Regions from separate parts of the Paenibacillus sp. FSL K6-3182 genome, predicted to be linked through region 1. Evidence: riboswitches for the same ligand, from Rfam matches in the RefSeq annotation. Region 1 holds a riboswitch; each other region holds the start of a gene.
What was found. A riboswitch is a leader RNA that binds a small molecule or an ion and turns the genes downstream of it on or off. The one in region 1 is predicted to bind cyclic di-GMP.
Positions count from the first base shown of each region.

Region 2: it holds a riboswitch for cyclic di-GMP, as region 1 does, so the genes downstream of both, MHH56_RS30810 (SpaA isopeptide-forming pilin-related protein) here and MHH56_RS05515 (EAL domain-containing protein) in region 1, are expected to answer to the same signal.
Region 3: it holds a riboswitch for cyclic di-GMP, as region 1 does, so the genes downstream of both, MHH56_RS02575 (hypothetical protein) here and MHH56_RS05515 (EAL domain-containing protein) in region 1, are expected to answer to the same signal.
Region 4: it holds a riboswitch for cyclic di-GMP, as region 1 does, so the genes downstream of both, MHH56_RS08655 (anti-repressor SinI family protein) here and MHH56_RS05515 (EAL domain-containing protein) in region 1, are expected to answer to the same signal.

Region 1 covers NZ_CP150265.1:1,270,489-1,278,817, forward strand. The annotation lists gene MHH56_RS05505 (methyltransferase domain-containing protein) at 1-166, shown strand, start outside; gene MHH56_RS05510 (metallophosphoesterase) at 172-2,757, shown strand; cyclic di-GMP riboswitch class I at 2,874-2,959, shown strand; gene MHH56_RS05515 (EAL domain-containing protein) at 3,044-5,956, shown strand; gene speD (adenosylmethionine decarboxylase) at 6,091-6,900, shown strand; gene MHH56_RS05525 (SDR family oxidoreductase) at 6,908-7,777, shown strand; gene MHH56_RS05530 (SDR family oxidoreductase) at 7,786-8,329, opposite strand, start outside.
Region 2 covers NZ_CP150265.1:7,035,101-7,043,429, forward strand. The annotation lists gene MHH56_RS30795 (ComF family protein) at 1-821, opposite strand, end outside; gene MHH56_RS30800 (helicase-related protein) at 818-3,061, opposite strand; gene MHH56_RS30805 (hypothetical protein) at 3,257-3,718, opposite strand; cyclic di-GMP riboswitch class II at 3,964-4,045, shown strand; gene MHH56_RS30810 (SpaA isopeptide-forming pilin-related protein) at 4,136-5,656, shown strand; gene MHH56_RS30815 (response regulator transcription factor) at 5,822-6,526, opposite strand; gene MHH56_RS30820 (sensor histidine kinase) at 6,558-7,718, opposite strand; gene MHH56_RS30825 (stalk domain-containing protein) at 7,795-8,329, opposite strand, start outside.
Region 3 covers NZ_CP150265.1:566,428-574,756, forward strand. The annotation lists gene MHH56_RS02550 (hypothetical protein) at 1-694, shown strand, start outside; gene MHH56_RS02555 (oligosaccharide flippase family protein) at 728-2,260, shown strand; gene MHH56_RS02560 (glycosyltransferase family 4 protein) at 2,257-3,345, shown strand; gene galU (UTP--glucose-1-phosphate uridylyltransferase GalU) at 3,439-4,341, shown strand; gene MHH56_RS02570 (acyltransferase) at 4,495-5,568, shown strand; cyclic di-GMP riboswitch class I at 6,114-6,198, shown strand; gene MHH56_RS02575 (hypothetical protein) at 6,554-7,288, shown strand; gene MHH56_RS02580 (copper amine oxidase N-terminal domain-containing protein) at 7,313-8,272, shown strand.
Region 4 covers NZ_CP150265.1:1,990,033-1,998,361, forward strand. The annotation lists gene MHH56_RS08640 (right-handed parallel beta-helix repeat-containing protein) at 1-1,277, shown strand, start outside; gene MHH56_RS08645 (beta-1,6-N-acetylglucosaminyltransferase) at 1,381-2,283, shown strand; gene galE (UDP-glucose 4-epimerase GalE) at 2,356-3,402, shown strand; cyclic di-GMP riboswitch class II at 3,601-3,682, shown strand; gene MHH56_RS08655 (anti-repressor SinI family protein) at 3,701-3,862, shown strand; gene MHH56_RS08660 (helix-turn-helix domain-containing protein) at 3,877-4,209, opposite strand; gene MHH56_RS08665 (asparagine synthase-related protein) at 4,540-6,477, shown strand; gene MHH56_RS08670 (paeninodin family lasso peptide) at 6,571-6,708, shown strand; gene MHH56_RS08675 (aldolase) at 6,799-7,719, shown strand; gene MHH56_RS08680 (lasso peptide biosynthesis PqqD family chaperone) at 7,720-8,037, shown strand; gene MHH56_RS08685 (lasso peptide biosynthesis B2 protein) at 8,053-8,329, shown strand, end outside.

The sequences.
Region 1 (8,329 bases):
CCGGCATGATGACCATAAATGGGAGCTTGGACAAGCTGAATTTCAAGAGTGGCTGCTCGAAACGATTAAAGATCAATCCGTGGAAAGCCAATTTGTCGCAATCGGCGACGGAGTGAATGGTATACAAACGACGCAGGGTGCGATTTTGCGGAAGAGGAGAGAGTAGCGTCAATGGAAATGAGAACGAGAGTCCATACGATTTTTATGCTGATTGGCACGACGGAATGCGGGAAAACAACCTTTGCAAACGAAGTGCTGATGCCGCAGCTGCGATTTAGGGATGACAGCAAGGGCATGAATGCGAACGTGCAATATATTTCATCCGATAGCATTAGACAAGAGCTTCTAGGCTCTGATTATGATAAATATGATCAAATCATGCTTGAAGCGAGCGATCAGGCTTTCCGCCTTTTGTTCGAGAAGCTGCGGCTGGTCACTACTTTCCCCATCAATGCGGAATTTGTTGTCGTGGATACAACAGGTTTGTCGGAGGATTTCCGGGCGAGAGTGAGGGAGGTTGCAAAGGAAAATAACTACAACCTTGAAGTCGTGCTGTTTGATTACAAGAAGCGGGATGATTATTATTCATCGGAGCGTTCAAAGAAACTGATAACGAGCCACATTAATCGTTTGCGCAAGGACGTGCTTGGTTCGCTCTCGAGGGAGAAATATAGCAAAGTTCATAAAGTGCGGGCTAAAGATTTTTATTCCCCTATGGATAAGGTTGCGAATCCGGATTATAAGATTATAATCGAGGATGCTGCTGAGTATTTGGATGTTTTTTTACCGCTGGACCAGAAGACGATAATCGTCGGTGACGTTCACGAATGTGTGGATGAGCTGAAGGCTTTGCTCGTTAGCCATGGGTTTCAACTAGAGGGCAATGTACTGGTTGAGACAGGAAAGGTCAGCGGTACAAAAGTATTGCTCGTTGGAGATTGGATCGATAAGGGAAGCCGCACTAAGGAAATCATTGATTTCCTATATACGAATCAGGATAAGTTTTTGTTTGTGCTTGGCAATCATGAAAACTTCGTCCATAAATTTATGCGTGGTGAAATCAAAGGTGTGGAAGAGGAGCTGCTGCATGCCTACTTCGATTCCACTGAGGTGCTGAGAGGCGATGCTGAGCTTCTTCAGAAGTTTAATCATCTCGTATCCTTGTCGAAGCCTCTCTACAGAATAGTAGGAAAAGCAGGACCATCCTATTATGTGACTCACGCGCCATGCGAGAACAAATATATTGGCAAGCTGGATGTGAATTCGATCCGTCATCAGCGCAATTTTAGACTCGACCGATCGGCGCCGATTGAAGCACAGCTTGCGTTTCTGAAGCGGGATGCAGCAGGAAACCAGCCGTATCATGTTTTTGGACATGTGTCTGCTAAACAAGCATTTCGGATCAGAAATAAAATCCATTTGGATTCAGGCGCAGTTCACGGCAATCTGCTAACCTCGGTTTCTCTGTCGATGAAGCCGACTTTCAAATCACAGAAATCGTCAATAGCCAGCATGGAAGGCGAGCTTCCTGCTCTCTTCAAAGAGGAACGCAAAGTATCGCTGCAGGAGCTGGATGATGATGAAGCCCGCAGATTGCAGTATTGCTCGCGCAATAAAATTAACTTTATCTCAGGAACCATGTCTCCCGCAGATAAGGATGAAGCGGCGGGTGAGCTGGAATCGCTGAGGAAGGGGCTGAACTATTTTGTGGAGCGCGGTGTGAAAGAGGTCGTGCTGCAGCCCAAATACATGGGATCACGCTGCAATGTTTATTTGCATGCAGATATCGAGCAATGTTTTGCAGTGAGCCGCAATGGGTACAAAATAAATAAGGTTGACCTGACCGCTGTTTATGAGCGACTGCTGCAAAGATTCGGAAGCTACATGAAGGAAAACGATATATCGATGCTCCTGCTGGATGGCGAGCTTTTGCCATGGGAGGCGCTGGGAGAAGGTCTCATCGAAAAGCAGTTTAAGCCTATTGAGAAGGGGCTTGAGACAGAGCTTGCTTTCCTGAAGGCGAATGGATTCGAGGAAGCGTTCGGAAAGCTTGCGCATGATTTCAAGGAAAGTGGTTTTGAAAAGGATCAGTTTCACCTTAGCAAAGGGGCTATTAATGAGAAATATGGCCTAGCCGTCTATCAAAATTTTAAGCATGTTCATTCTATTCTTGAGAAAAATAGGCCAATTGACGAGCATATCAAAGCATATGAAACGTATAAGAGGCAGCTGGAACTGTATGCCGAGGCAGGGGAGCTTGAATACAAGCCTTTTTCGCTGCTCAAAATCGTATACGTGGACGGAAGCGAGCAGCTGCCAGCGTGGAAAACCTCTGAGATGTATCAATTCCTCACTGACGATACATTCATCACGCTTGTGCTGTCTGATGCGGAGAGCTATGAGCTTGCAGAAAAATATTTTTACACGCTTACGGTAGACAATCATATGGAAGGTGTCGTGATTAAGCCCGAGATGTCTCAGCCGTACACGGTTCCCTATATGAAAGTGCGCAATAAGGAATACATGTCTATTATTTACGGTTATGATTATAGATTTCCGCACAAGTACAATAAGCTCATCAAGCAAAAAAATATTACGCAAAAGCTTCGTACATCATTTAACGAGTACCGGCTAGGACAGCATATGCTGGCGATTCCTTTTGCTGAAATTGCCCCGGAAAACAATGGATATCAAGCGGCTGTTGCGAATCTTTTGTTTGAGGTTGCCAAAGAGAAGGAAATCGATCCTAGATTGTAAAACATCAATATACCAAACCTCCCATAATGGGAGGTTTTTCTACATCATTCGACCTATTATGAAATTGGTTATGGTATATATCGGAATAATATGGAATACTGGTATATGTAAAAAGTCCTAGTAAAAAGCAAAGTTGTCGAAAGACAATGACGCAAAGCCAACAGGCCTAAAGGAAATTTCCAAAGGTGGCTGGGTTGCCAAAAGGATGAGTGATAACATACCTATATCCTCTCCTTAAAAACTTCAGGTTACCGCCTACGTTATGAATAAGAGGGGATATTTAGCAATGAAACAAATGATTAAACGTTTTAATGGCAATGTTAATGTTGGTAGTTTTAATATTGTTCAAAAGCTATCTAATTTAGGTTACTGGGAGTTTGACCATATTCGCAGAGAAGCATCCTGGTCGAATCAAATGTTCGAAATATATGGTATGAAATCTGATTTCTCGATGACGATTGAACAATTTTTTGAGTTCGTGCATCCCGAAGATCGTGAGCGCGTTAATGAGCAGTTCCACCTTGCAATTGAATCAAAAAAGGAAAGCGTTTCCGAGTACAGAATCGTTCGTCAGAGCGGTGAAGTTAGATATGTGGTGGAAAACATTACTTTCATACGGAATGCCGAAAACGAGATATTGTTGACGATAGGCATGATTCAGGATGTAACGGAAAATAAAAAAATACAGCATCGCCTCACAATCGAAGAGCAGCTTTATAAATCGATATTTGAAAACAACCCTGACGCGGTCTTTTCTTTAGACGCACAAGGGCGTTTTTTGTCATGCAATTCAGTGCTTGAGCAAGTTTTTGGATATACGAAAGAGGAAATTATTAATGATAGTTTTCATAAATTTGTAGATGCCGCAGCGCTGGATAAAACGATTCAATATTTTGAGCAAACGGTCAAGACGCGGAACCCTCAAAACTATGATACGACAGGCATTACGAGAACAGGGCAAACGGTCGAATTTAATGTGACCAATATTCCAATCATTATTAATAAAAAGCTTATCGGTGTCTACGGCATTGCCAAGGATATTACGCAGCAAAAAATGATTGAGCAATCGTTGACTGAGACCGAATTAAAATACCGCAGTATTGTCGAGCAATCCATTGTCGGTATTTTTGTCGCGCAAAAAAACAACTTCGTTTATTCAAACGATCAGCTCAATAAAATGTTTGGTTATGACTCCTTGATCGGTATGGATATTATTCAGACGATCCATCCGTCAGACCGTGAAGCCGTCGTTAATCAACTAACGAAGTTACAGGAGGGGCAGTCTTTATCTAATTTCTGCCACAGAGCCATTAAACAAGATGGGACGATTATTCATTGCGAAGTGCACTATAATCAAGTGTCAAATATGGGAGAGCAGGCAATCGTTGGAGTAGTCCTTGATATTACGGATCGGAGCAAGGCTGAGGAATTAAATCAATATTTGGCTTACCACGATTATTTAACGGAGATGCCAAATCGCAGAATGTTTGAAGACCAGCTAGATAAGCAGCTAAGGGTAAGCGAGTATTTTAAGCAGAGGCTGGCGATCGTGCTGATTGACGTGGATCGTTTCAAATATGTAAATGATACGCTGGGGCATCCAATTGGGGATGAGTTGCTGAAACAAATCGCCTTTCGATTGATGAGCAATTTACGTGATGGCCAAACCGTATTCCGGCTTGGCGGAGACGAATTTGCAATTATTATAGCTGATGTAAAGCAGCAAAACGAAATCAAGGATATGGCAGCTACTATTATTAAGCTTATCAATGAGCAATTTTTGATAGAAGGATATGAGCTGAATGTAACCGCAAGTATTGGAATCAGTCAATCGCCTGGCGATGGGAGCTCGGTGGAGCAGTTGATGAAAAATGCAAATGCGGCTCTTTATCATGCGAAGTCCAGAGGCAGCAATCAATCACAGTGCTATTCCGCTTCTTTAAATGTGCAATCATTCAAATTGTTTTCACTCAGCAATGATTTGCGTAAAGCGCAGGAAAGAGGAGAGCTATTCCTGCATTACATGCCACGCGTACATTCGCAAACGATGGAAATTGTTGGCGTCGAGGCACTGCTGCGCTGGAATCATCCGGATTGGGGATTGGTTGCTCCGTCTGAATTCATACCGATCGCAGAGGAAACGGGGCTAATTGTATCGATAGGAGAATGGGTGCTCCGCGAAGCCTGTATGCAGCATAAACGGTGGCAGAGCTTAGGCCTGCCTTCGGTTACGCTGTCGGTTAACTTTTCGGTGCAGCAGCTTCTTCAGCAAAATATATTGCATACCATCGATAAGATCATCGAGGAGACAGGAATTTCCCAAGATCGATTGGAAATTGAAATAACGGAAAGCTCCTTTATTAGCAATGAGAATGCGGTGACTGAATTGCTGCTGGAGCTGAAGAAAAGAAAAATCAAAGTATCGCTTGATGATTTTGGAACCGGCTATTCCTCTCTTTATTTGTTGAAGCGCTTGGCACTCGATACGATCAAAATTGATCGGTCATTTATCGAGGAGTTGATGACGGATCGTAGAAATAAAAGCATTATTGAATGCATTATTCAATTGGCTGGCGAACTTGGCATGCAGGTGGTGGCCGAAGGTGTTGAAACGAAGGAGCAGTTCAACTATTTACGCGATCAGCGATGCGATGAAATCCAAGGTTATTATTTCAGTCGTCCTGTAGAGCCGGACAGCATCGTACAGCTATTGAGCCGAAGATCTTGTAAAGAGCCTGCTTTATTTATGCCAAGTAAAGAAGTGCTCGTTAATCGGAGAAAAAGCTTTCGAATCGATTTGAAGCATTGTCTATTGGCAGAGATGACCATTACGATGTTCAAAGGTAGCAGTGTGAAGCTTGGGAGTACAGAGGTGTTTGTTCGAAACATCGGGCCAGGTGGGCTCCGGTTTATAGTCGGTGTGAAGCTGCCCGTTAACAGCGATATCCTCTTGATGTTTAAGACGAAAATTCTTAATCAAATGTATGTGCTATTCGGATTTATCGTCTGGTACAATGAACTGGGCAAAGACATTTATGAATATGGTGTGCAATTTCAATTAAAAGAAAAGCAGCAGGATGAGCTCGTCAATACGCTTAATTTCCTAGCCATTAAGCAGTGTGATGGCATGCTTCCTCAAACACAGGTGTATGTGGGAGATCCGATACTCCGGATTAAGGAATTGAAAAAACATAATTAAAAATGAGATGGAAAAAGCATTTTACATTCGGTAAAACCGGGGCGTGAAATGTTTTTTTTGTGCAACATAAAAGTTTTGCCGCATCGGTCTTTGGGTAAAAGGAAATAGTAGTTATTGAAAAGGAGGATGCGCGCTTGAAACTTACACCGGAACAAAGAATTCAGCTGCATGGCTTTAATAATTTAACGAAGTCACTCAGCTTCAATATGTATGATGTGTGTTATACGAGAACGAAAGAAGAGCGTAAAGCATATATCGCCTATATAGACGAACAATATAATTCGGATAGGCTGACGAATATTTTGGAAACAGTATCGGATATTATTGGAGCGCATGTGCTTAATATTGCAAAGCAGGATTATGAGCCGCAGGGTGCCAGCGTTACTTTGCTCGTATCGGAAGGGCCGGTAATTAGCGGACCCAATGAGTCGTTTGAAGAATCGCCGGGTCCCTTGCCTGATTCCGTAGTGATGCATTTGGATAAAAGCCATATAACGGTTCATACGTATCCGGAGTATCATCCGAACGAAGGGATAAGCACGTTCCGCGCAGATATTGATGTATCGACCTGCGGCGAGATCTCACCGCTTAAAGCGCTGAACTATCTGATCCATTCATTTGATACCGATATTATGACACTGGATTATCGTGTGAGAGGTTTCACGCGCGACATTAATGGTTATAAACTTTTTATTGATCATGATATTAACTCGATTCAAAACTACATACCGAAGAAGGAATCTCTTTTGTATGACATGATCGACGTTAATATTTATCAAGAAAATGTGTTTCATACCAAATGCAAGCTGAAGCAATTTGATTTGAACAACTATTTATTCGGCTATACGAAGGATTCGTTGTCAACCATAGAGCAAGAGGAAATTACGAGAAGATTAAAGACCGAGATGGATGAAATCTTTTATGGAAAAAATATAAGGAGCTGATTTTCTCATGTCTAAATCGTCATCACAAAAAAATATTAACCCGCCGCAGCACCAAAACCGTCAACCGGGTATTGAATCCGAGATGAAGCCGCTGCCGATTTTTGAATCGGATTCATATAAAGCGGCAGGCAAGCTGAAAGGGAAGACAGCTATTATTACGGGTGGAGATAGCGGCATTGGCCGCGCTGTAGCCGTTGCTTTTGCCAAAGAGGGCGCGGATTTAGCGATCGTATATTTGAATGAGCATGACGATGCAGAGAAGACGAAGGAAGTTGTAGAGAAAGCTGGCGTGAAATGCTTGCTTATAGCTGGCGACGTCGGCGAAGAGGATTTTTGCAAAAGTGTCATCGAGCAGACGATTAAGGAGTATGGCAAGCTGGATATTTTGGTGAATAACGCGGCAGAGCAGCATGTGCAGCAGAAGCTTGAGGATATAACGTCGGATCAGCTGGTGGCTACGTTTCGAACGAATGTGTTCAGCATGTTCTATTTGACGATCGTCGCTTTGCCGCACTTGAAGGCATCCAGCTCCATCATCAATACGGCGTCTATAACGGCATACAAAGGCAATCCGACGTTAATTGATTACTCCGCTACAAAAGGAGCAATCGTTTCCTTTACGCGCGCATTGTCAGTGAATTTGGCTGAGCAAGGTATTCGCGTTAACGGTGTAGCTCCCGGACCGATCTGGACGCCGCTTATTCCAGCGACATTCGATGAACAGTCCGTAGCCACTTTTGGCTCAGATACACCGATGAAACGACCAGGACAGCCGCATGAGTTAGCAGCTGCCTACGTCTACCTAGCTTGTGATGATTCCAGTTATATGTCAGGCCAAATGCTGCATATTAACGGCGGAGAAGTTGTAAACGGGTAAAGTAGGTATTACAAGAAACCATGCAGCTTCGCATAATTTCCCCAGTGCGGCTGTCTGCCATCGACGTCGGTTATGCCGAACTCATCAGACAGCTGCCAGCTCGGGAATACTTGTCCGGATCTTTCAAGCAAATCGCTGCTTGCTGCAAGAGCTGCGATTCCACGTCCAACAAAATATGGCGTTTCCGATTGGCTGAAATGCTCGGCGTCTGGCTTGCCGCCATGCACAGCATCAAGCCACGTTTCTTCCGTTACTTCAAAATGCTCCAGCATTTCCTCGGAGCGAAGGAAGCCGGGAGTTACAGCAACAGCCGTTACATCATAGGGCTTAAGGTCAGCTGCCATTGCCGCGGCAAGATGAATAGGTGAAATTTTGGCCAGGCTATAAAACAAACTTCCGCGATAACGGTAATCGATTCCGTCAGTGACTTCAATGATTAGTCCCTTTCTCCGTTTCACCAGCAATGGAGCACCATAATGACTCGTAATGAGATGAGCTTTTACGGCACGCTCTTGCATTAACAGGCCCTTGCTTAACGAATGCTCCCAAAAC
Region 2 (8,329 bases), 1.8 Mb from region 1:
TTAGAGCAGGCTTCTGCCGTGCTTCCAGTTGTGTAGATATCATCGATTAAAAGTATACGAATAGCTCTATCGTTTAGATGCTTTTTGCTATGGGATTCAGAGGCTAATAAGCTCAAATTGTTCGTATTCACTTCAAAAAGAGATTGTGTATCGCGCATTCTTTCGGAGCGCGTTTTGAAGCTCTGCTTCTCTGAATGTCGCGAACGAATGAGCAATTCCATAAGCGGCAGCTGAAAACGCCTCGCGATATGGCTGGCGAGCTGCTCCGCTTGGTTGAACCCCCGATCAGCTGCTCGTTCTTCACTTACAGGAACGTAGGTAACAGCGTCCCAGCAGTCTGCTATTGATATTTTTGGTTTACGACTGCTGCTGCTTGCCACGATAAACTGTTGAATGATTTCCATGGTCATCGCCTCGAATGGAGGCAGAAGCATATCCCCGAGCAAAGGAGCAAGCTGCTCATTGCCCCTATATTTGTACAAGGCGAGCATGGCTCGCATGGCTTGATTATAATGAACCGCGCTGCGGTTGCATATGAATGCGCCATGCGGACGACGTATGCAGTCTTCGCATGGGATGCCGCGCCCGCATCTACGACAGGCGATGTGGGTCAGCCATGGTATTGCGGAGAGGCACGCTCCGCAAAGGGATTTACGAAGCTGGGTCGTCAGCTTCGCGTGGTTGTAGCTGCTCGCGCTGCGAGCCTCGCTTTGTGGTTTGCCGCATAGGAGACATGCGGCAGACGTTGGAGCGAGCAGCTGCGCGGATGTGGTGAAAGCGGATTGCAGACGCTGCAGCCATGCTCTTGGCGAGACGTTCATTTTGGCGAGCCTCCTTTGGGAGTGGGGAGCAAGTAACCTTGCTTGCGAGCCATGCGGTTCATCGTTTGAATATGGCGTACCGCCTGCAGCTGTGGTCGATTGCGATCATGGCTGCAAAAGTACACACGACCGAATGGATCATCCGCAGAGCGGCCTGCTCTTCCAGCCATTTGAACCAGTGAAGCCTCGTCAAATAACCTTCCATCTGCGTCGAGAATATAGACATCGCTTTTAGGAATCGTTACGCCTCTCTCTAAAATGGTAGTTGTGACTAGTACTCTTATATCCCGCGAGCGAAAATGCTGAACCTTCTCTGTTCGTTCTTCATCCTGTGAAGAGGTTGCCCCAACAGCAGCATGTGAAAGAGCAGCACGCAATAAAGCCGCCATAGGCTCGGTTTGAGCAATTTGCTGCACGAATACAAACAGCTGAGCGTCTCGATCAAGGGATGACCGCATGGCTGCTAAGAGCTTTGACGGCAGCTTGCGGTGCTGGAGCATCTGCTTTACTGTAGGCGTTTGTAGAAGCTTGGGCACTGGAAGAGGATGACGATGATAACGAACAGGTACTCTTGCATGAGGCAGCTTCCCTCGTTTTGCTGCTCTTTGCAGCTCACTAGGCGGCGTAGCGGACAGCAGCAAGCGAGCAGCACCTGGCGCACAACTTTTGTCTGCTGCAAAATGCAGCAGTGGATCGCCCGCAAAAGGAAACGCATCTAGTTCATCAACTACAACGAGATCAAAGCCTTGATAAAACCGCATCAGCTGATGCGTTGTCGCAAGTGTAATATCTCCACTTTCCCAGCGCTGCTCACTACCGCCGTATAATGTTACGACTGAAGCTTTAGGAAAAGCTTTCCGAATACGCGGGTCAAGCTCGATCACCACGTCACGGCGCGGTGTGGCAATAAGTGCCTTTCCGCCGCGCAGCAGGACAGACTCCACAAGCGGAAAAATCATCTCCGTTTTGCCCGCTCCTGTTACAGCCCAAAGAAGAAACTCTCTCATCTGGCGCTGCTTGTCCCGCTTTGACAATGCCGCATCTATCGGCGGCTCTTCCACAAACTGCAGCGCCTTGGCTGCTGCAGCTGTCTGCGCAGGGCTAAGCCCCCATTTATCAAGCCGCTGTTCATACGTCAGCGGCCTCAACCCCTTACCAGAGCCGCGAACCGTCGTCTCTGCCCAGTTCAACCCCGCGCGCTGCCCCGTAATAAGCAGCTCACATTCCCGGCTTCGCCCCATCCCAATGCACGCCATGCAGTAGGCGCAGTGCCTCCCGCACGCTGCACATGCCGTGCGGTGCATTTGCGCCTCGCCGCTCCCGCAGCGCAAACAGCTGCGCTCCCGCCTTCGGCGCCCCAAAGCGTCCAATCGCCCGCCACCCACGGCGGCGATTGATCCGCTCAGGCGCACCTGCCCGAGCAGCGAAGCAAGCTGGAGCAATTCTCTCCAGCTTGACGCGGCACCGGGACAGCTTGCGCTAGACAACAGGGCGTGCGCCTCGCTTCGCAAAAGCGCACGTCCCTGCAGCATACCCGCGGCAAGCTTCGCTCCTGCCGCGATCGCTCCCAGCTCTCCAGCGCTATAAACTCGCGCTTCCTCGCCACCCACACGCTTAGCGCTGCTACGCTTTTCACCATTATTCGCAAGCGCTGCTCCTCCGATTTCCCCAACCACAGCGCCCCTTACCTTCTCCCACCTCTCCACTAAACCAAAAAGCCTCTCTATCGCCAACGCTCCTTTCCGCTTCCCTCGACTACCCAAAAAGCGCCAACGCCCCCCCAAACTAATCTTGCCATTATGAACTGCTTGCTCTACTCCACCACTGTATTTCCGATAATTTCTCTCCAGCTCGCTAGATTTCTGATTACTACTATTCAACCCGCCAGTTGCTTCATCTTCACCTGCCTCATCAGCTCTTGCTTCCTCCGCACATGCGGCCAACAGCTCAATCGCCTCATGATCAGCATTTCGTCCTCCTTCATTCAAGCTTTTACTCGCACCGTTTCTGCCGCCACTGCCATGTTTTATAGCCGCATTCCAAAGCTCCACTGCAACGCACGCATCCCCGAGCGGCACTTCTTCTTTTAGCAGCCATCCCTCCTCTGCGATCTCGTTGTTCAAGAATCCTGCTTCACCAAACGCTCCATGCATCCAGAAGTATTTATCCACCATTGCCTTGATAGTCAGTCGAGCCTGCCAGCAGCCTTTCACTTTCACAACATACAATTGTGCCTTCATCTCTATTCGCTCCCTCGACACTTTATAGAACTGACTTCATTATTCATCTGTTAAGTTAACTACGGCCTCTCCCTTCCCTGACAAAAGGAGAATGGTGTTGGCAAGCACGGTAAACAAAAAAAAAGCACACCCAACAACGCATTTGCGTTATTGAGTGTGCTTCACTCCGACTATTTCATTACCGTAGAGTATATACTAAAATGGCATTTTCGACAAATCTGTCGGATTTTGCAAATCAATTAGCACCGCATGATCGGAAAGCGACACAACTCCTTCTGCCTGGAGCAGCCATAGCAGCTGAGTTCCATCCACACCCTCTGTTTGAGAGCGCTTACCGTCTTCGCTTCCAGACAACGGATTAGATCCATTAGAGTGAATCCTGACCTCATCGCCCCTTCTAGCTAATCGTTCAACAATAGCCAGTGTCTCCTCTGTAACTCCTTGATCTACGATGGTCAAACGAACGTTTTTCCCCATTCGCCGAGAGAAAGAAAACAGTGAACGTACATACCATTCCATATTGTTTTGCTGGACATCAGCAACGAGCACATAATGCTTGCTGGATTGCTGGCGCCCTCGCCAAATTCGATACGCCAGATGCACCGACAATGCAGCCAAAGCATAACAGCCAATAACAAGAAGTAGAAGTTCAAACATGGCGGCCACCTCCTCTTTGTGACACTATATGCCATGAAGAGCCCACTGGTTCCGCAATCAAGGGACAAGGTGACAAAATGTGTGTTATGCCAAAAATATATCCTGCTTTATGCTGATTATTAGTCATTTTCTGACAAAGAAACACCCTTGAGCAATTTCCAATACATGTTATCATTTTAATATGAAAGCATGCATATCTAACTGGTGCACGCATATAGAAAGGGAGAGTGGATTTTCACAATCAAAATAACTAGGGAAGCGATGAAGTATAATCTACAATTGGACACTTGGATTATATGGAGCTAGTAGTGTAACCGGCCCTCTTGGAACCCCACTACGTATCTAAGAGGAGAGTGAAAGATGCGTTATTTTAGGAAAAAAATCAGTTTAGCCCTGGCTCTGTTATTAATTTTTTCGTTGTCGCTTAGTTCCCTTGCCATGGCGGAAGGTGATAGCAATCAAAGTACGAATGCTGCGGCACTCGGAGATGAGAATAGCTGTCCACAGTATTCATCGGATCGCAAGGATGTCATTGCCACGCATTCCAATATCGTAGTCAATAATAACGGAACAGCTACCGCTACGTTCCAGACGCTAAAAGATTGTGTTAGAGTCAGCTTCTCCGGCTATGAAGGCCCTGCTGACTGGGCACCTGGACCCGGCGATACAACCATTCCATACAACAAGCAAACATTTTTTGAGGGACAGTCTATTATATATCCAAAAGCAGGTACTTACTCCGTTACGATTAACATTCCAAGATGCTTGCCTTATCAATTAGATATCTATAGCGGAGATTTAATTAAGACATTGGGTCCCGGCGCTCACGGTGACAAAATTTTAGCATGGAATCTAAAGCTTTCGAACAGCTGTACGGGCAATATCATCATCAACAAATTTTTAAATAATGTCGAAGGGGCTCCTCATGTCGGCATTACCTTCGAGCTTTGGAAAGACGGTAAATTATTCAAAAGCGGCGTTACCAATAGTGACGGTATTTTGCAATTCAACGAATTGCCTATCGGCACCTACACATTAAAAGAATTAACCTTAGATGGCTTTACCACCGATTTAGTGGCTACCCAGCAGATCGTAGTAACCACAGATAACTCTGTGCGAAAAGCAGTTATCAATACGGCTAAGCTCAAACTTGAAACGGCCTGCTCCGCCGACCCGAATAAAACAAGAGCTTGGAAAGTAACCAATGAGAGTAACATTGAGGTTTCTTATTCATGGGAAATTCCAAATTCCACTCAAACAGGAAACGGTGTAATTCCTGGAAAAGGTTCCGTAAGCTTTTCAACAAATACGGAGCTCGTCAACCCAACTGATCCACAAGCTGTACCTAATACGCTGAAGATCCATTGGGGCAAGGAGAAAGAGCTTTCACTTGTGAACGCAGGCGAAACCTGCTTTACGCCTACTCCAACACCATCATCGACACCTACTGCTACTCCAACTTCTACACCGGAGACTACGCCTACAGTTACACCAACTTCTACACCTGAGAGCACGCCTACAGCTACACCAACTCCTACACCTGAGAGCACGCCTACAGCTACACCAACTCCTACACCTGAGAATACACCTACCACTACACCAATTTCCACACCTGTGATCACACCTAACTCGACACCTGCTATCACGCCTAGCAGCACACCTACTGCTACAACTACGGTAACGACAACACCTACATCGTCACCTGAAGCAACACCAATCGTCGAAATTGATGATGAAGATCCACCTGTTGGAGGAGTTAATGAAGGTGGGGAAGGCGAGCCGCCAATCGATCCTGTTGTTGCTGTAGATGAAGATCAAGTCCCGCTTGCTACTTTGCCAAAAACAGGCGAAAGCAGTCCGGTTCCTTATTATCTCATCGGGGCATTTGCCCTTTCAGCGGGATTCATTTCTCTTCGCAGACAAAAACAAAGAAAATAGTTAAGATTGTATGTTTCACCACGCACTCTTAGGCTGGTTTTATACAGCTTAGGAGTGTTTTTCTTTTACACAACTATTGCAAGGCAACTTTATATGCAAACAAAAAACCCCGCATCAAACGATACGGGGTTTTGTTCGATATGTAAGTAATGATCAAAAAGGCTACTACAGGGTAACCCATCCATATTTGATCGATTGGATAACAGCTTGCGTACGGTCATCAACTTCCATCTTTTGCAAAATACTGCTCACATGGTTTTTAACCGTCTTTTCGCTAATGAATAAAAACTCTCCAATGAGCTTATTGCTCTTGCCCTCTGCCATAAGCCTTAAAACCTCTGCCTCACGGCGTGTTAATGGGCTCTCATCGCCAGCAACGAACTTAACTCCCGGTTCCTGAGCAGCTGCAGCACCTGAGACAATTCCCATCTCATCCAAATACGTCATACGGCGAAGCTGGTTAATGAGCTTGCCTGTCACTTTAGGATGAATATAGGCATGACCTTGGACAACGGAACGAATGGCGTTAATTAGCGATTCTGCCTCCATATCCTTCAGAAGGTAACCTGTAGCCCCTTTACGAAGGGTTTCGAATACATAGCTCTCATCGTCGTGGATAGATAAAATGATAACCTTAACATCAGGAAACATACTTTTTAATCGTTCAGTCGTCACGACACCGTTCTCTATAGGCATATTAATATCCATCAGGACAATCTCAGGAATGGTATGATTGCAAAACTCCAAAACTTGAATGCCGTCACCACACTCGCCGATAACTTCAAGATCGTCTTCCATATTTAGAATCCGCTTAAGTCCTTCACGAAACAGCTGGTGGTCATCCGCAAGTAAAATTTTGATTGTATTCATATTGCTTGCAGCTCTTTGGATCATCATCATCTTACTCCTTTCTAGATTCGGCAGTAGTAGGTATATCTATTATAATTTTCGTCCCTCTACCGGGATTTGAGTCTATATCCATCCTTCCCTCTATTAGCTCAATGCGTTCTCTCATCCCTACCAATCCAAAATGTGCGTTTCGAGTAGCATCCTGCTCGATTAAATCGCTGTTAAATCCAACGCCGTTGTCTTGAATTACGAGTGAAATATGCTGTGGCTGATAGTTAATCTCGAGCATTACATGTGAAGCGCTCGCATGTTTTAGCGCATTGGTAAAAGCTTCCTGAACTAAGCGGTATATCGCCGCTTCCATTGCAGAGGGCATCCGAGCTTCTTTACCTATAAGCTCGAATATGGTATGTATTTTTGTTTTCTCTTCAAAATCCTGAGTGAATTTTCGAAGAGTCGGCACAAGCCCCAAATCATCCAACGCCATCGGGCGCAAATTAAATATAATTTTGCGAATTTCCTCAAGGCCGGAGCGCACTTGTCCTTTTAAATCTACTAATTCTTCCTGCACCATCACAAATTCCTGCTTGATTAGCATACGTTCTGCAATTTCTGTTCGAAGAACGATATTTGCGAGTGATTGCGCTGGACCATCATGGATTTCTCGAGCGATCCGTTTACGCTCTTCCTCTTGCGCCAAAATAATTTTCAATCCCAGCAGCTGCCTGGTTTTGGCAGACTCAAGAATACGAGTAACCTGATTAAGATCACCCGATAAATATTCAAGTACGACATTTATTTGCGAAGCAATCGTTTCAGCACGCTCGATTGAATTTTCTACATTTCGAACACGTTTTTGCAGATCGTCTCGACGTGCTTTTAAGTAGGATTCCTTCTCGCGGTACACCATCAAATCCAGCTGGATTTGTGTAGCCTTTTCATAAGCAGACTTAATGTCATCTTCCTTGTAGCGTACGAAATCTCGGCTCACTTCTGTCAGCCTTATACGCGCACGGCGATAGTCTTGCTCCAGCTGATCAACCTTGTCAATTGTCTTCACCGTTTCTTGAAGGACAATTTCAAGCTCCTGCTCGAGTGATTCTAGCTCCGTACGCGCGGATTCACATATTTCATAAATCTGGTATTTGCTGTCTTCCATCACTTCGATTGCGTTTTTAATGACTCGATTTATATCGACTGTAAGGTGGTCCACTGTAGATCGGCAACCTTTCTATATTAAAGGTTAATCTACTCTATCATACCACAGATTGGATATATTTCGTCCATCGTTAATCGATGGTAATCTTTTTCGCTTTCCCGTCATACCCGACCTTTAGGCCTAGTTTCTCTGAAAATAAACGGACCGGAATGAGCGTCCGATTATTACGAACGATAGGCGTAATATCTGACGATTGCAGTGCGCCATTTAAAATTAGATCCTTTTTGCCAAGTGTCATTTCCATCAGCTTATTGCCGCGAAGAACGGTGACTTGTCCCGTTTTTCCGTCAAATAACAGCTTCGCTCCCATAGCATCGGATACGAACCGGACAGGTACAAATGTCGTTCCATTCAAAACGATGGGTGCTGAATCAAGTGTAATTGCTTTTCCATTAACCGTCGCAGCTGATTTGCCTACAGTCATTACGACCTTAGTTTGTGAATCAACCGTTACGGAAGGCGGATATTGAAGCTTCATATTATCTAGTCCAATAGAACCTGTTGCAGAACGCTCATCCTGCCCTTCGGCGATCGTCACAACGTAAATTCTTTTTAGTTTAACAGGGAATTTCATCCCGACAGAGGATAAATTCATCTTCACATTC
Region 3 (8,329 bases), 700 kb from region 1:
TAACAAATTCGAAAATAATGTTAATATTAAACTGGCCTTATTTATAAGTGGGTCATTAATACTGTCATTGTCAGCGCAAGCAATAATTTTGACTGCAATTATATGGGTTATATGGTTTGGGATATCGCTTAAAAAAATGAATGCAACTAAGAAAATAATACTTTTCTATATGGGTACTTTAGGAGTGTGTTTGTTTTTTGTCGCAGTAACATTGATTGAACCTTTAAGAGAGGCTATTATTGGAAGATTTATTGAGGGCACTTCATACGATTCTACTAATGTTAGGATTGTTAGGGGATTTCAAGTGTATGAACAACTAGGGTTGATTTTTCAATTTGTTGGTGTTGGTTTTGGGAATATAACAACCTTTGTTATAACTCATGGTATTACTACTGAAAATGATCTTTATGGTTCAAACATAAACGGCGTGATCCAACACAATTATGAATATATGAATGCTATAGCTTATGTTCTTGTTACTGGTGGTTTTATCAGTTTTTTATTTTTCTTTAATTTATTTTATAGTTTGTTTAAGGTTTCAAGAGGTTTTTCGAGAATGTGCGTAGTTATTTTGTTGTTACTTTCTTTAGTGGGTGGGACTCTGATATCGACTACTTGGATAGTGTTTATGTTATTTATTTATAAGGGTATTGAAAATTATGAAGTTAAAGACCTGCATAAAGTGAGAAAGTGAATTAATACTTGCTTGAATATTTGAGGTGGCAATATGCGAACATCATATTCTATTAAAAACTTATCTATAACTTTGATTGGTCAGATTGTGGCTATGGGGATTGCTTTTCCTGCCAGATTCGTATTTGTAAAATTTCTTGGAACTGAATACCTTGGAATTAATGGTCTTTTCACTAATATTGTTTCAGTGTTATCTTTTGTGGAATTAGGTATTGGAAGTGCAATTATTTTCAGTTTATATAAACCTATTGCAGAAAATAATAGTTACCAAATAAAAGCATTAATGAATTTTTACAAAATGGCATACCAAGTAATTGGTATTGTTGTTTTAGTACTCGGATTGTTATTATTGCCATTTCTAGATTTAATAGTCCAGGATTCAGCATTACAGTATAACCTATACATTATCTACTTACTATTTCTTCTTAATTCGGTTATCTCTTATTTTTATGCATATAAGCGTTCTATTATTATCGCAAATCAAAAAAACTACATCGTTAATAGCATACGTTATATATCCTTAATTTCTCTTAATGTTATTCAAATGGTAATACTTATAACAACTAAAAATTTCATTCTATTTTTAATTGTACAAATTTGTCTTACGATTATTGAGAATCTAATTGTATCTAGAGTAGCTAATAAGTTGTATCCTTTTCTTAAACATTCTTGTAACACGAAATTAGATGTTAATGATAAAAAAGGAATTTATAAAAATGTTCGTGCATTAATGTATCATAAATTTGGAAGCACTGTAAAGCTAAGTACTGATAGCATTGTTATATCTACATTTATCGGTATTAATTGGGTTGGTTTGTATTCAAATTATTATTTAATTACTAATGCAATAAATTCAATATTAAATCAAGTGTTTAATTCAATCACTGCAAGCGTCGGCAATCTAATAGTTAGTGAAAATGAAAATAATAAGTATAGAGTTTTTGAAAATATTTACTTTGCAAATTTCTGGATAGGTGGTATTTCAGCAATTTGTATATTTCAGCTTTTGAATCCCTTCGTTACACTATGGTTAGGAAAAAATTATCTATTGTCCGAGAATATAGTATTGTTAATTTCAATCACTTTTTTTGTTACTGTAATGAGGAATTCTGTACTAACTTTTAAAAATGCAGGTGGTCTATTTACACAAGATAAATTCAAACCAATTATTGAAGCAATCTTGAATCTGGTGTTGTCAATATATTTAGCAGGGAAGTTTGGGATCTCCGGTGTATTGATGGGTTCTCTTTTAAGCACCGTATTTACAAGTTTTTGGATTGAACCATATATTGTATATAAATATATATTCAAAAAGACTGTAACAGCATATTTCATCAAATATATTAAATATGTTGGAATATTAATTATTTCAACTATGGTTTCAGTCAGGTTTTCAAATTTAAATATACAATCGGAGCTCTATCTATTTTTGTATAAATTATTTATATCTTTAATTATTCCGAATTTAATCTTTTATTTTTTATTTAAAAGAACAATAGAATATATATATTTTTCAAAATTAATATCGTCCTTTATTAATAAATTTAAAAAGGTGATTAAGAAATGAAAAAATTAGTTTTTTTAGTTAAAAATATTTACAACCAAGCTGGAGATACAAGAGCAGTACTGCTAGTAGCTAATCAGTTAATGAAAACAGGGTTATACAAGATTGATATATTATCATTATTCAAAACAAATGAAATTCCTTTATTTTCTATTGATAATAAAATTACAGTACACAACTTATTCGATAGTCCATTCAACTTGAAAAAAAACTATTTTAAAGTTCTGCGCGCATTTGATGGGTTTATTAAGAAAAATGAAATTGATATAGTTTTTATTGAAGCGATTGGATTTAATTGTTTTACATTTCCCATTCTTAAAAAATATAAAGAAATAAAAACAATAGCTGTAGAACATGCAAGTTACTTTGACGGTGGGAAAATATTAGGTATGGCATGGTTCGGCAGAATTATAGCATGCAAATTTACTGACTGTGTCGTGGTTTTAACTAAAAAAGACAAGCTAGATTATTGTAATAATATGGGCAAGATTAAAAGGATTGAACAGATATACAATCCTTTAGATCCAGAATTAAAAAAAATGGAATACAGTGAAACTTCAAAAAAAATAATATCTTGTGGTCGCCTTGTGGAAGTGAAAGGTTATGATCTTTTACTTGAAGTAGCAAGTAAGGTCTTTAAAAAACATCCAACATGGCAATGGCACATTTATGGTGATGGTCCAGAAAGAAAAAGGCTTGAAAATAGAATAGCAGAACTAAATTTAGAAGAAAATGTAACTTTAAAAGGGGAAGTAAATAATATTTATGATCTTTATAATGATTATTCGATTTATGGCTTAACTTCGCGGTCAGAGTCTTTTGGTTTGGTGCTTTTAGAAGCACTAAAGGTAGGTATACCAGTTGTTAGTTTTAATTGTAATAATGGGCCAAGTGAAATTATTAAAGATAAAGAGAATGGATACTTAATACCTTTTAATGACCTAGATGCTATGTCTCAAAAAATTTGTTACTTAATAGAAAACGCTTCCTTAAGAAAAGAATTTTCGAATAATACTGAAAAGTATCTTAATGAATTTAATATAAGAAATGTTACTGATCAATGGGAGAATATAATAAATACAATATGAAAATCAATGTTTTTAATATCAAGAAGCTCATATTAAAGGAATCAAAATATAATTTTTCGAAACATTATGTATTTTATGAAAGGGGATCAAAAAATGAAGGTAAGGAAGGCTGTTATTCCTGCTGCAGGTCTAGGTACCAGATTCTTACCTGCTACTAAGGCCCAACCAAAAGAGATGCTCCCTATTGTAGATAAACCTACGCTGCAGTACATAATTGAAGAGGCAGTAGAGTCGGGCATAGAAGAAGTTTTAATTATTACAGGTAGAAATAAAAAGTCGATTGAAGACCATTTTGATAAATCAATTGAATTAGAGTTAGAGTTGGAAGCAAAAGGTAAAAAAATGTTGTTGGAAGAAATAAGGGAAATCTCGGATATGATAAACATTCATTATATTCGTCAAAAAGAACCAAAAGGGCTAGGACATGCAATATATTGTGCAAAGAGTTTTATTGGTAATGAACCCTTTGCAGTACTGCTAGGGGACGATATTGTATACTCTAAACAGCCTTGTTTAAGGCAATTAATTGACATTTATGATGTTTATAGAACTTCGGTATTAGGTGTGCAAGAAGTAGCTATTTCTGATGTTAGTAAATACGGTATCGTAAAAGGACTGCACATAGAAAATGGTGTATACAAGGTACAGGGTTTAATAGAGAAACCGAGAATTGAAGACTCACCTTCGAATGTTGCAATATTAGGTAGATATATAATCAATCCTTCTATATTTGAAATCCTTGAGGATACTGAGCCCGGAATAGGTGGGGAGGTACAACTTACAGATGCATTAAGGGTACTTTCGCAAAAAGAAGCTATGTATGCTTATAAGTTTGAAGGAAAAAGATACGATGTTGGTGATAAGCAAGGTTTTTTGGAAGCGACTGTTGAGTATGCGCTTAGGAGAGAGGATTTAAGAGAAGCTTTCTTAAATTATATATTAGAGATAGCCTCTAATGAGCGGGAAGCTCAATTGGAAAATAGTTTACTTGAATGACCCATAGTGTGGATTAATGATTAACGTTCGATATAATGATAATACAAAAGAATCAATAAAGCTCCTTTTAACTTTAGTTATTTAATCAATTAACTAATAACACAATATTAATAAATATGAAAGGAAGAGAGAGTGGATTAACATATAGAGGTGATGGAAATAAAAAAACGATACTTAGAATTAGATTTTATTAAAGGGATCTCTATTATTGCTGTTATATTAATTCATACTACAGCCATACTCATTAGTCAAGAAACTGATGAATTTTCCCAAATAACTGGAATAATTATTAATCAAATCAGTAGGTTTTGTGTACCAGCATTTCTTTTTGTTGCGGGAATACTAGCATATAATAGTCTGTTGAAAATTTCCTTTATTTCATTTATGAAAAAAAGAATAGTTGAAATTATTATTCCTTTTATATTCTGGAGTACAATTGGTTTGTTAGTATGGGGAGATATTTCTATTCGTAATGTCATTATAACTTTTATTTTTGGTTTTGGGCCATTTCATCAGTTATACTATATACCTGCTTTATTTCAAATGTATTTAATTTCTCCGTTTAGGAGCAAAATACTAAAAAGTAATTTTAGTATAATAGTATTATTTATACTTACGATTTTATTATTTTCTTTTTATCAGATAAGTTCATTAAATCTATTTGGACTAAAAGAAAGTAGTACAATTAACTTGGTATTTTTAACAGCTTTCTTTAGTTGGATATTTTATTTTTCACTTGGATTAGCTGTGGGGAAAAATTATCAAAAAGTAAGAGATGTTATAAGCGGTTTCTCTTTTAGGAAAATTATTATTTTTCTAATAATTTCAATTTCCCTTGTTTTATTAGATAGTTATTATAATTGGTCTTTTACAGGTGAAATAAAAAGTTCATTATTGAGTTATTTTCGTCCGGTTGTCTTAATTTATTCAATTTCGGTTATTTTATTTTTGTTGAAATTAGGTATACTGAAAAATCAAAAAATTATCATATCTATTAACGATAAGTCATTTGGTATTTATTTAACTCATATATTTGTTTTAAATATATTTCAATTGGTCACTAATGGTATTTTCTTTAGAAACTTATTAGGAACAATTTTCTCTTCTTTAATAATTTTAGTTTTATCATTTTATTTATGCTTATTACTCGAAAAACTACCGTTTAGGAGTATAACATTAGGTCGTTCCATGATTAAAAAAAAGGTTCTTAAAGAGGGGGGGATATAATAAAAAGATATTATTCTACTTTAAGTCCTTGAGATGATAGTTGTGGGAAAAAAGTAAGAATGAAATCGCACTTGGAAAACAACAGATCTTATTTAAGGTAGTCGTGAGCATACGCTCCAACTATAGGATGTACAGATGCTTAGTAAATTATATTTATATATATTCTTTAACTCCTTACTTCTGATCTATTGCTCTCTAAGTTATAGTGAGGATAATAATACTTCTTTTTTTTTTTGTTTAACGGAATAAATGTAAACAATGAATGAAATGGATAGGCGTAGAAATAATGAGAGTATACTCTTTTTGTCAGTATTATTACAGGATTTAGATGATTGATTTACTCTATGAAATCAAAGGAAGATAAGATGAGTTCATAGAGGCTGGATTTAACTACCTAGAATTCCTTGGCACATCATTACAGGAGTTTCTTACCTATATCGGAAAAATATATTAAATAATGTTATTTGTTTGAATACTAAGTGAATAACTCTACACTTCCAAAAAACTTTGTTACCATACCATTAAACAAAACAACCGCATAACCCACACGATAAAGGCAAAACCATTGAAAAGTGGTGACGCAAAGCTAAAGGGGCTTATCTTTTAAAAGACTGCCAGCCAGCTACCGAATATCGTGCCTCCCGTCGTGGTTTATGTGAAAATGGAGGTTATTATTATGTTCATGCGCGCAAACGTTGTACGTGAATGGCATCAGCTCTGTATGGGATTCAATGAATTGCTGTGGGAAGATTGCTTAGATGAGAAAAAGCGCATGGAGATTTATTTGAGGATTGTTTATCACAAAAATAAACTAGCAGCTGTCTCATGAACTAGCACGAAGGGCGTCGTTAATAGATCTGAAAACGCTATATCCGCAAGCTGACGCCCCGTCACTATGAAGCGTCAGCTTTTTTATTTTAAAAATCTAAGAAGGAGATTCATATGCAATCATTGCTTCTTTAGTGGATCATATGAAACCAAAACAATGAAAAAAACGAACAAAACACTAATGATTATCGCAGGTGCTCTCGTTGTTATCGGTATTGTCATTTATGGAAGCATGAGTCTCTATTCGAAGTTAAATCAGGTAGATGAACTGAATGGGCGTATTGAAGAAGCTGCAGATAGTAATACAGGACAAGAGTCGCCGAATATTACGGAGCAGCCAGATGAACAACCTTCTAATCAGACAGATCAGACTTCAGAACCTGATGCTACTCCATCACAAGAGCCTGATCTAGTTCCAACGACGCAGCCAGATGAAGTCCTTAAACCTAGTCCGAGCGCAACTTTGCCGCCAGATGAAGCGTCTAATATTGTAGACAAGGGACAAAAGCCGGATAAGGGATCTACAAACTCCGAAAATAAGTCCCAGAAGAAAAAAGAGATTGATGCATCGGTTACAGCAAAGCTGGAAAAGCTGAAATCTTCGTGTCAAGCAACCAGCAATAGCTTGGTTAAGCAGATTGCGAAAGAGCTTAGCGGGGATGAAGAAGCCACACTTGCTACTATTCAAAGTAAATACCTGAATAAGGTATTTTCTGCGGAAGCCGATTGTGATGCCAGGTTTAATCAATTAATAAGCAATGCCAAGAGCGAGTATAAAGCAGCCGATCTAGGTGAGCAAAGCTTTCCGGATTGGAGCGCGCAATACGAGAGTGCGAAGGCTGGTGCTAGAGCCAATGCGCTTGCAGTAATTGCAAACTCGCTAAACAAGTAAGCTTTACTATTCTGAGGAGGCTCTATGAAAAAGTCACGTATTCTATCTATTTTTCTGGTTGTAATGATGTTGTCATCCATACTTGCAACCGCTGCATCCGCAGCAACCGAAACAATTAAGACAAAGACACAGCCCATTAAGCTGCAATTTGATGGACAAGCGCTTAAACTGCCCGATGGACAATACTCATTTATTCATCAAGGAAGTACATACGTACCGATTCGTTATATTTCTTACGCATTGCTAAAAACAGTGAATTGGGATGGGGCTAAAGCGACGATCTCCGAGCCAACAGAGAAAGAACTTGCAGCGCTGAAGAAGCAATTGCAGAGTGCTGCTACGGGCAGCCAGAAGCCACAAACGAGTGTTACGATTGCGATACAGCCAGTGAAAGCAACTCTTGTATTCAATGGAAAAACAAAAGCGTTGCCAGCTGGTCAATCCCTCTATGCCTATAAAGGCTCGATCTATGTGCCCATTCGTTTCTTGTCAGAATCAGTAGGCACGCAGATTAGCTACGATCCGGTGACGAAAACAGTTAGCGGTGAGTCAGCAGCATACCGAGCTGAGCAAGGCGGCGGTGGAGTCGTTCTTCCAGGCACGGGTGGCGGAACTGGAGGCTCTGGTGGTACAGGCGGTACGGGTAATACCGGCGGTGGTGGCGTACCAGTTAAACCGACGTATGAGCAAATTACGGCAGAAGCAGAGAGCAAGCTTAATGCGCTGAAAGAAAGCTGTAAGGTAACTCTTATGGATATTGGATTGCAGTATGTAGCGACAACGGATAAGACGGTTCAAGCCCAGCTTAAAGCTAAGGGACTTCAAGAAGTAGACAATTGCTCTGCAAAATTTGAAGTTATCATGACAGATACGAAAGCTAAGCTGACGACGAATGGGTATAGCACAGACGTTCTTGCTTCCTACAGAGAAGCCTTTAACAAAGAGCTTGAAGCAGGAAGAGCTATTGCAGAAGGTTTGATGTAGCATTACTTCTATACGGATATAGTTTTAATTAGCCTAAAAGAACAGAAAAGAGGCAGT
Region 4 (8,329 bases), 720 kb from region 1:
GAAATGGTACATCTCCTATGTTCGGAATTGACATTGAATCGCAAGTAAGTGAAACCAATATACCAGTTAAATCTGCGACTAATCCTTCAGGATTTGAACTAAATTATAGAATTTATATTTCAGACAATTATATCTATAGTAATGCGCGAGGGCATATAGTCAATGTTGATGGCACTAACATCAGTTTTGTTGGAAATAGCTTTGAAGGGAAAAATGTTGGAGGTATAAGCTCCTATTCTAATTATCCGTTAGTAAAATATTTAAACAATACTTTTATCGATTGTGATTTAAGTGTGCAAGGTGATAATTTCGTGAATGGCGCTGTATTTGTTAGGGGTAATTTAAAGCTTAATGATGTAAGAGGGGCAGTCGTACAAAACTGTGCAATTAAAGATGGTACGGTTACTGGCTCCAGTGTTTATGGCTATTTCGGGACACCTGCAGTTAATGTGACTACAGGAACTTTTACGTATAGTACCCCACATGGCATGGGCAATGGAGCACAAATATCATTTGAACAATGGGTAGGCAAGGTTCCGACAGGAATTAGCATTGATAAATTATATTACACAGTAAATATCTCTTCCGTAGCATTTCAGGTATCTGAAACGAAGGGAGGTCCACCGGTTGTTATTAAAGACGCTGGCCAGCCTGGATTTAACATTAGCAGATTTAATTACGGCAGATGTTATTTGTCCAACATCACAATAGAACGAGACTGGCGCAATGATAATACTTTAGCACGAAATTTCAATATTTTAGCAGCGGGTGCTGTCATTAGAAATGTTACGGTAAAGAATTACGATGTTTTAATAAACGTACCTCAAGATTATGTAGGACGCCCAAACATGATTAACGGCATGACGGTTATTGAAGGCTCTGCAAAATTTGAGGCTTCTCACATTAGCAATAGTGAATTTATTAGAGCTAAAAGTACAGTTATGGGAGCAAGTGACGTTCAGCTTGGTTCGACCGATGCAAAGTTCACTCGGCAAGTTACGCTGAGATCATCGTTGCTACAAAATTCTGGTATCGCGGTGGATGGCAATTCAATCGTTTCAGGCACCACCTTTATAAATTCAGCTATTGGCAAGTCGGACAATACGAACAAAGCTGTATTTTCACAATCTTATCTTGAAAACACGAAAGTAAATTTAAATTGGATTCGGCAAAATCAATCCGTAACTATCGCTAAATCTACATTTAGCGGTGTAACAGTAACAGGAACCGCCCCATATGTCCGATTGATTGATAACACTGATCTTAGCAGCAGCTAGCTTTTAACCTTAAAAAAAGAATAGATCCCTGTCACTTACAAGTTGAGACAGGGACTATTTTAAAATATAATGTTCGTTATTGAGAATTAAGGGGAGTGAACTAATGAAGTCAGCTTTACCCTCAACTGCCTACATATTGCAAATTCATAAAAACCCAGCCCAAGTAAATACGTTTATTAGTCAATTGACTGCAACCGATACGGCAGATGTATATGTTCATATTGATAAAAAAAATTACGATGAGGTATCACCTAAAATTAATAGATCCCCACGCATTAACGTGTTGGAAGAAAGCTGTAATGTGAAATGGGGAGATATTAGCCAAGTGGATGCAACGATCATGCTGCTAAGGAAGGTATTAACCTCAAAAGTAGATTATGACTTTGTATGCTTAAGGAGCGGTCAGGATTTACTCGTTAAAAATGGTCTTAAAGTTCATTTAATGGAAAATCCCAATAAAATATTTATGTCTGCGAAATTTATTCATGATCGTGATATTTCTGCTGCACATGTAAATATGAAATGGTTTGATTCAGCAAGAAGACAATACAATACATTCCACCCGCTTAGAGTTTTCAGAAGCATAATGCTGAAACTGTATAAGAAAGGTTTAGTTCTTTTCCCTAACCGCCAGTTAATGCCTAACAATTATTTGTTGTATCATGGCTCCTCATGGTTCTGCATACCAATTGAAGTTGCAAGATTTATCATAGATTTTATTGACCAGAACAAATGGTATTATCAATATTTCAAAAACGCTCTGTGCCCAGATGAATGGTTTTTTCAAACCTTAGTTATGAACTCGAAATATGCGGATCAGGTCGCTAATGATAATTTAACTTATTTAAAATGGGGTGAAGAATATAACAATAGTAATCACCCCATAAACTTAAGTTTTAAAGATATTGATTCTATTGAAAAATCGAATAAATACTTTGCGAGAAAATTCGATGAAAGAGAAGATGTAGCAATGATAAATTATTACAGCGAAAAGGTATGCATGTGAGCTTAGCATCGGAGAGGTATTTTTTTTGATTTATTTGTTCTTTATTAAGAATTATTGAGAGGGGTAAATAAAATGGCAATCTTAGTAACAGGCGGAGCGGGGTACATAGGCAGTCATACTTGCATTGAGCTTCTTGAAGCGGGATATGAATTAGTGGTTGTTGATAATTTTTCTAATAGCAGCTATATCGCTTTAGAAAGGGTAAAAGAGATTACAAATAAATCCTTTACCTTTTATCAAATGGATCTTATGGATCAAAAGGGACTCGAGCATGTATTTTCGAATCATGCTATTGATGCCGTTATTCACTTCGCCGGGTTAAAGGCTGTCGGAGAGTCTGTACAAATGCCTTTATCTTATTATCATACCAATATAACGAGCACATTAATTCTTTGTGGAGTCATGAAGAAATTTGGTGTTCAGAAATTAGTATTTAGTTCCTCGGCTACTGTTTATGGACGGCCCGAACATGTTCCGATTATTGAGGACTCACCGCTCTCAGCAACAAATCCATATGGCCGGACTAAGCTCATGCTAGAACAAATTTTACTGGATTTAGCTAGTTCAGATAACAGCTGGGGAATAACGATCCTGAGGTATTTCAACCCTATTGGCGCCCATAAAAGTGGTCGAATTGGAGAAAATCCAAATGGAGTGCCAAACAACTTAATGCCTTACATATCGCAGGTAGCTGTTGGCAAGCTTAAGCAGTTACATGTGTTTGGAAATGATTATCCAACTGTGGATGGCACTGGAGTGAGAGACTACATTCATGTAGTAGATCTAGCAAAGGGGCATGTAAAGGCACTGGAAAACATGAGTAGAAAATCAAATGTGAATATATATAATCTTGGCACTGGAAATGGCTACAGTGTGTTAGAGATGATTGCAGCCTTCGAGAAGGTAACTGGGCAAAGCATTCCATACGAGGTCGTTAACCGCAGACCTGGCGATATTGCTGTTTGTTATGCAGATACGTTGAAGGCAAATGTAGAATTGAATTGGTTTGCAACAAAAGGAATAGAAGAAATGTGCAGCGATACGTGGAGATGGCAATTTTCAAATCCGAATGGATATGAAGAAGATACACTGTTGAAATCTGAACTTGCAGCAAAATAATATACCGGATAGCTCTGTTAATGAAGCAACATTTTAGAGCTCCTAATTTGATCTAGCGGGCTCTATTTCCTTCCCCCGCTCCCTTTAACAATCGTTAAATAAATTCGACAAAAAATGTAATTATCTTTCATTTTTGTGAGACAGGAAGCGACAGCATACGCAATTAGAGTGATTTATAATACATCTATAAACGAATGACAAGCATAGGGAGACGTTGAAATGCGTTTAGTATCTGGGCACCTTAAACGCATGGAGTCAGTGGTGCAACCGTCCCAAATTGAATGGGGGACATGGGAAAATGGTACTTACAAAATCAGAGGATAATCAGGATTTAGATATGGAATGGGTAGCATTAATCATGAATGCACGTTCTTTGGGGTTTAGCAAGGAAGATGTTAGAAAGGTATTACTATGTCTTGAAGAAAGCAAGAAAGATGATATACAAGAAACAGCCGTATAAAAGAAAATAAAGCGCTACTCGCGCTTTATTTTCCATTTATTGAATTCTAAAAATTCTTTAAATTGATCTTTGCTTACGCCAGAAGCCATTGCTTCTCGAACTAGATCGGCCCACTCGGTGTCTAGATTGCTTGTTTTACGATCATTATTTTCATCGCTATTTAAAAATTCTTCAACCGTTACGTTTAATACTGCGCCTACCTTTTCGAGAAATTGAATCGAAGGATTTTGCTGGAGCCCTCGTTCAATAGAGCTTAAGTAAGATTTTGCGACGCCTGCCCGTTGCGACAACTCCGTTAGGGATAGGCCTTTTCTCTTGCGCAGCATCTGAATACGTTCTCCGATCATAGCAAACTCCCCCGTTATCTCTTCGTTGTAGACTAACACTATTATAACGAATAATTCTTAATTGCGAAAGCTTGTAAGTTTTAACGAATAAAAAATAAAATGACGTCTAAATTAGAAAAAAATAAGGTTAAACCCATTTCGAAATGTTGTTCTTATAAAAGAACGATGTTTCGTTTTATTTTGTGATATTTTGGTGAAAAAACGATTGACAACGTCCGTTTTCAAGTGTATTATTCAAATATGTTCTTTATTAAGAACTAAAAGACATTCAATGATGCTCGCATCTCGTTCGATTGAAGAACACGCTGGCTATCTAAATCGGAGGCACGAATGAGCGCAATAGCAGTCGTTTATGAAGTTGATCAGACAGCCCATGTGTTAGATCAGGGGAATAGACTGATGCAGCAATTATCGCGGTTTCCTTGCAATACAGCTCAAGCATGGAATAAGAACAATGTGTTTGTTGGATGCCATAATCAATGGATTACACCAGAGTCTGTCGGGGAATGCAATCCCTATTATGATTCAGAAAGACGTTTAGTCATAAGTGCCGATGCAATTATAGATAACCGTAATGAATTATTTGAATCACTAAACGTACACCTTGATCGTAGAATGCAAATGACTGATGCAGAGCTCATTTTACTCTCCTATGCAAAATGGGGTGTTGAATCACCCAAGTATCTAATCGGTGATTTTGCTTTTGTAATATGGGATGAAAGAGAGCAAAGAGTATTTGCTGCTAGAGATTTTTCTGGTTGCAGAACTTTGTATTATCACTGGAATGGAAATCGGTTAGCGATGTGTACGACGATGAAACCACTGTTAGAGCTGCCAGATGTTCATAAACGTCTGAATGAGCAATGGATGGCACAGTTTTTAGCTATCAGCACAGTAATTGATGTTGTTGACGTTACACAAAATGTGTATAAGGATATTTTGCAATTGCCGCCATCTCATTGCATGACATTGGTTAATGGTCAAGTAAAGGTCATGCGATATTTTAAGCTAACGGCAAATAAGAAACTTCGCTTCAAAACGGACGAACAATATGTTGAAGCATTCAGGGATGTATTTCAACAGTCAGTAAATGCACGATTGCGCACTTACAAACAAATAGGTTCACAATTAAGTGGGGGGTTGGATTCAGGAGCAGTAGTTAGTTTTGCAGTTAAAGCCCTTCGTCCAATAAATAAAGAAATACATACATTCAGTTATGTTCCTCCAAGCGATTTTGACGATTATACCTCTCGTCAAACGATTGCTAATGAATCACCCTATATTAATTCAACTGTCCAGTATGTTGGTGGGTTTCAAGCGAACTATCTTGACTTTAAAGATAGAAATTCGTTTTCAGATATTGATCCATTTCTGGAGACATTAGAAATGCCTTATAAATTTTTTGAGAACTCTTTTTGGATAAGAGGCATATTCGAACAAGCTGCGGCGAAAGACATTGGCATATTACTAACAGGTGCGCGAGGTAACTTGTCCATTTCTTGGGGTGATGCCCTCGAAAACTACTCTCGTCTCTTAAAACGTTTCAGATGGATTCATTTACATAACGAAGTAAAGGCATTTAGCAGAAATATGGGGACTGGGCGTGGACGAGTATTTTCTGTTTTGAGTAAAATGGCTTTTCCAGCACTTAGCAGATTACATATCAATCAAGAGCCTTCTATTGGACCTATTATAAATAGCGATTTTGCAACGAAAACTAAAGTTTTTGATCAACTTCGCGAGCATGGAATGGACCAGACAGGTTGGCTAGTCGAGCAGAACATTTATAAAATAAGAAGAGAACATTTTGAGAATCCATTATACTGGAATGCTACCAATACAGTTACATCAAAATTTTCGTTACCTAATGCTTTATGGAGTCGTGATCCGTCAAATGATAGTAGAGTTATCCAGTTTTGCTTATCGGTACCAGAGGATCAATATGTTCATAAGGGATTAGATCGAGCTCTTATTCGAAGAGCAACTGAAAATTATTTACCGGATGACGTAAGGCTCAACCAGCGTGTTCGCGGCGTTCAGGGTTTGGATTGGCTTCATCGTATAAGACCAGATTGGCATTTGTTTATCGAAGAGGCAGAGTCTATGAGCAAAGATGATAGAATGATGTCTCTTGTAGATGGCAACCTGGTTAAAGGAGCATTGTTACGTTTTAAAAAAAAGGCGGATTCAAATCTAGCAGAGGATGAAGGTTTGCGAGCCCTTATGAGAAGTGTAATTGTGTATCGATTCCTTAAACGACATTTTTAACCATCTACTCATAGCATCACTCTAATTTACTAGGAAAGCTAGATTGGTTTCATGGATACAAAAGTGATAAACATCATTAAGGAGGTGATACATATGTCAAAGAAGCAATGGATCAAGCCAGAACTACAAGTTCTGGAAGTCAAAATGACTGAAGCTAGTCCTAAAGTGGGTACTCGTTTGGATGCAACATTCCCAACTGGAACTCCCGTTCCAGACCTCCGTTATAGCTAATCGCAATTGTGTAAGTTAAACTTCAAGCCCTTGTATGTTTGTTATATAAGGGCTTGAATGTTAATTATCTTTTTATGGAGTGGATGTCTGTTGATTACAAAGGTCAGGGAAGGTTATAAAGCATTTGGTTTGAACATATCTAGTGAAATTCCATTTCCTGAACTACTTAGGATGAATGATCTTCAAGTGTGTAATGATGTTGAAGTTGTGATAGACCCCAGCTTTAAGGAAGCGTTTAATTTATCGCCTTATGAAGTTATTGTTGATGGAGAAGCAGTAACGATGAGACTACCTGATGCCGGTGTTTTTAGTATTCAAAATGGCAATAAGATCATTGTGTCTCCATGCGCTGAAGCAGACGAGGATGTAATTCGATTGTACCTTCTTGGTACCTGTATGGGGATCATACTTATACAAAGATCGATTTATCCACTTCATGGGAGTGCAGTTGTTATTAATGGTAATGCCTATGCTTTTATAGGTGAATCAGGGGCCGGCAAGTCAACCCTCGCTTCTGCTTTTGTAGGACGGGGACATAAGCTTGTAACAGATGATATTGTTCCTATTTCATTCTTACCAGCAGAGCATCGCCCTATTGTTACTCCCTCCTATCCGCAGCAGAAGCTATGGCAGCAGAGCTTGGATGCTTTCGGAATGAATAACGCTGAGCTTCGTTCCATTCATGGTCGGGAAACGAAGTACTGCATCTCGGTTGAAGATAAATATTATACGGATCCTATACCACTAGCAGGGATTTTCTTATTAGAAAAATCAGATGTAGACGGAATAAATATTCAAGCAGTTAAGAAGCTGGAAAGACTGCCTTTATTATTTCAACATACATATAGACATTTTTTAATTCCAAAAATGAACCTTGTGAGCTGGCATTTCGGTTTCTCCTCAAAGTTGGGAGAGAGACTGCCTATCTATCATTTACGGCGTTCGGAAAATGAATTTTCGGCTCCACAATTAGTCGATCTTATATTAAAAACCATTTCGTTGGAGGAATAAATGATGACAATAGAAACGAACAGCCTAACATTGAATCAGGCAAATCTAGTACAAGCGAGTATTGTTCGAGACCAGGAGAATATCGTTAGTGATATGGGCGGTGAAAAAGTTATTTTAAGTATCAGAAACGGGAACTATTATAATCTTGGCATTATGGGGAGTCAGATTTGGGAGCTAATACAGGAGCCTATTCCTGTCATGCAACTAATTGATAAGTTGATAGAACAATATGATGTCGATCGGATTACTTGTGAAGAGCAACTGCTGCCGTTCCTGCTTCATCTGTCAGAAGAAAAATTAATTCACTACAGTCTATAACGTTAAGGTGAGAAAATGGGGATTATAGGAAAATGTAAAACAGTTTTTTCTTTGGATATGAAGACGCTGCTCCTCTTTATCGAGACAGGTTTATATTTGGGAAGGATAAGAATGCAGCTGCTTTATTTTCCATTCTCACGGATAGCTCCTACACTAGGCGTTTATTTGAAGGAAACCGACTCTGAATATAGTCAGCAAAATCACGAGATAATTTTCAATGTTTATCAATCGATAGAAATAATGGGAAGAAATACGTTTTGGGAGACAAAGTGTTTAGTTCGAGCGATTACTG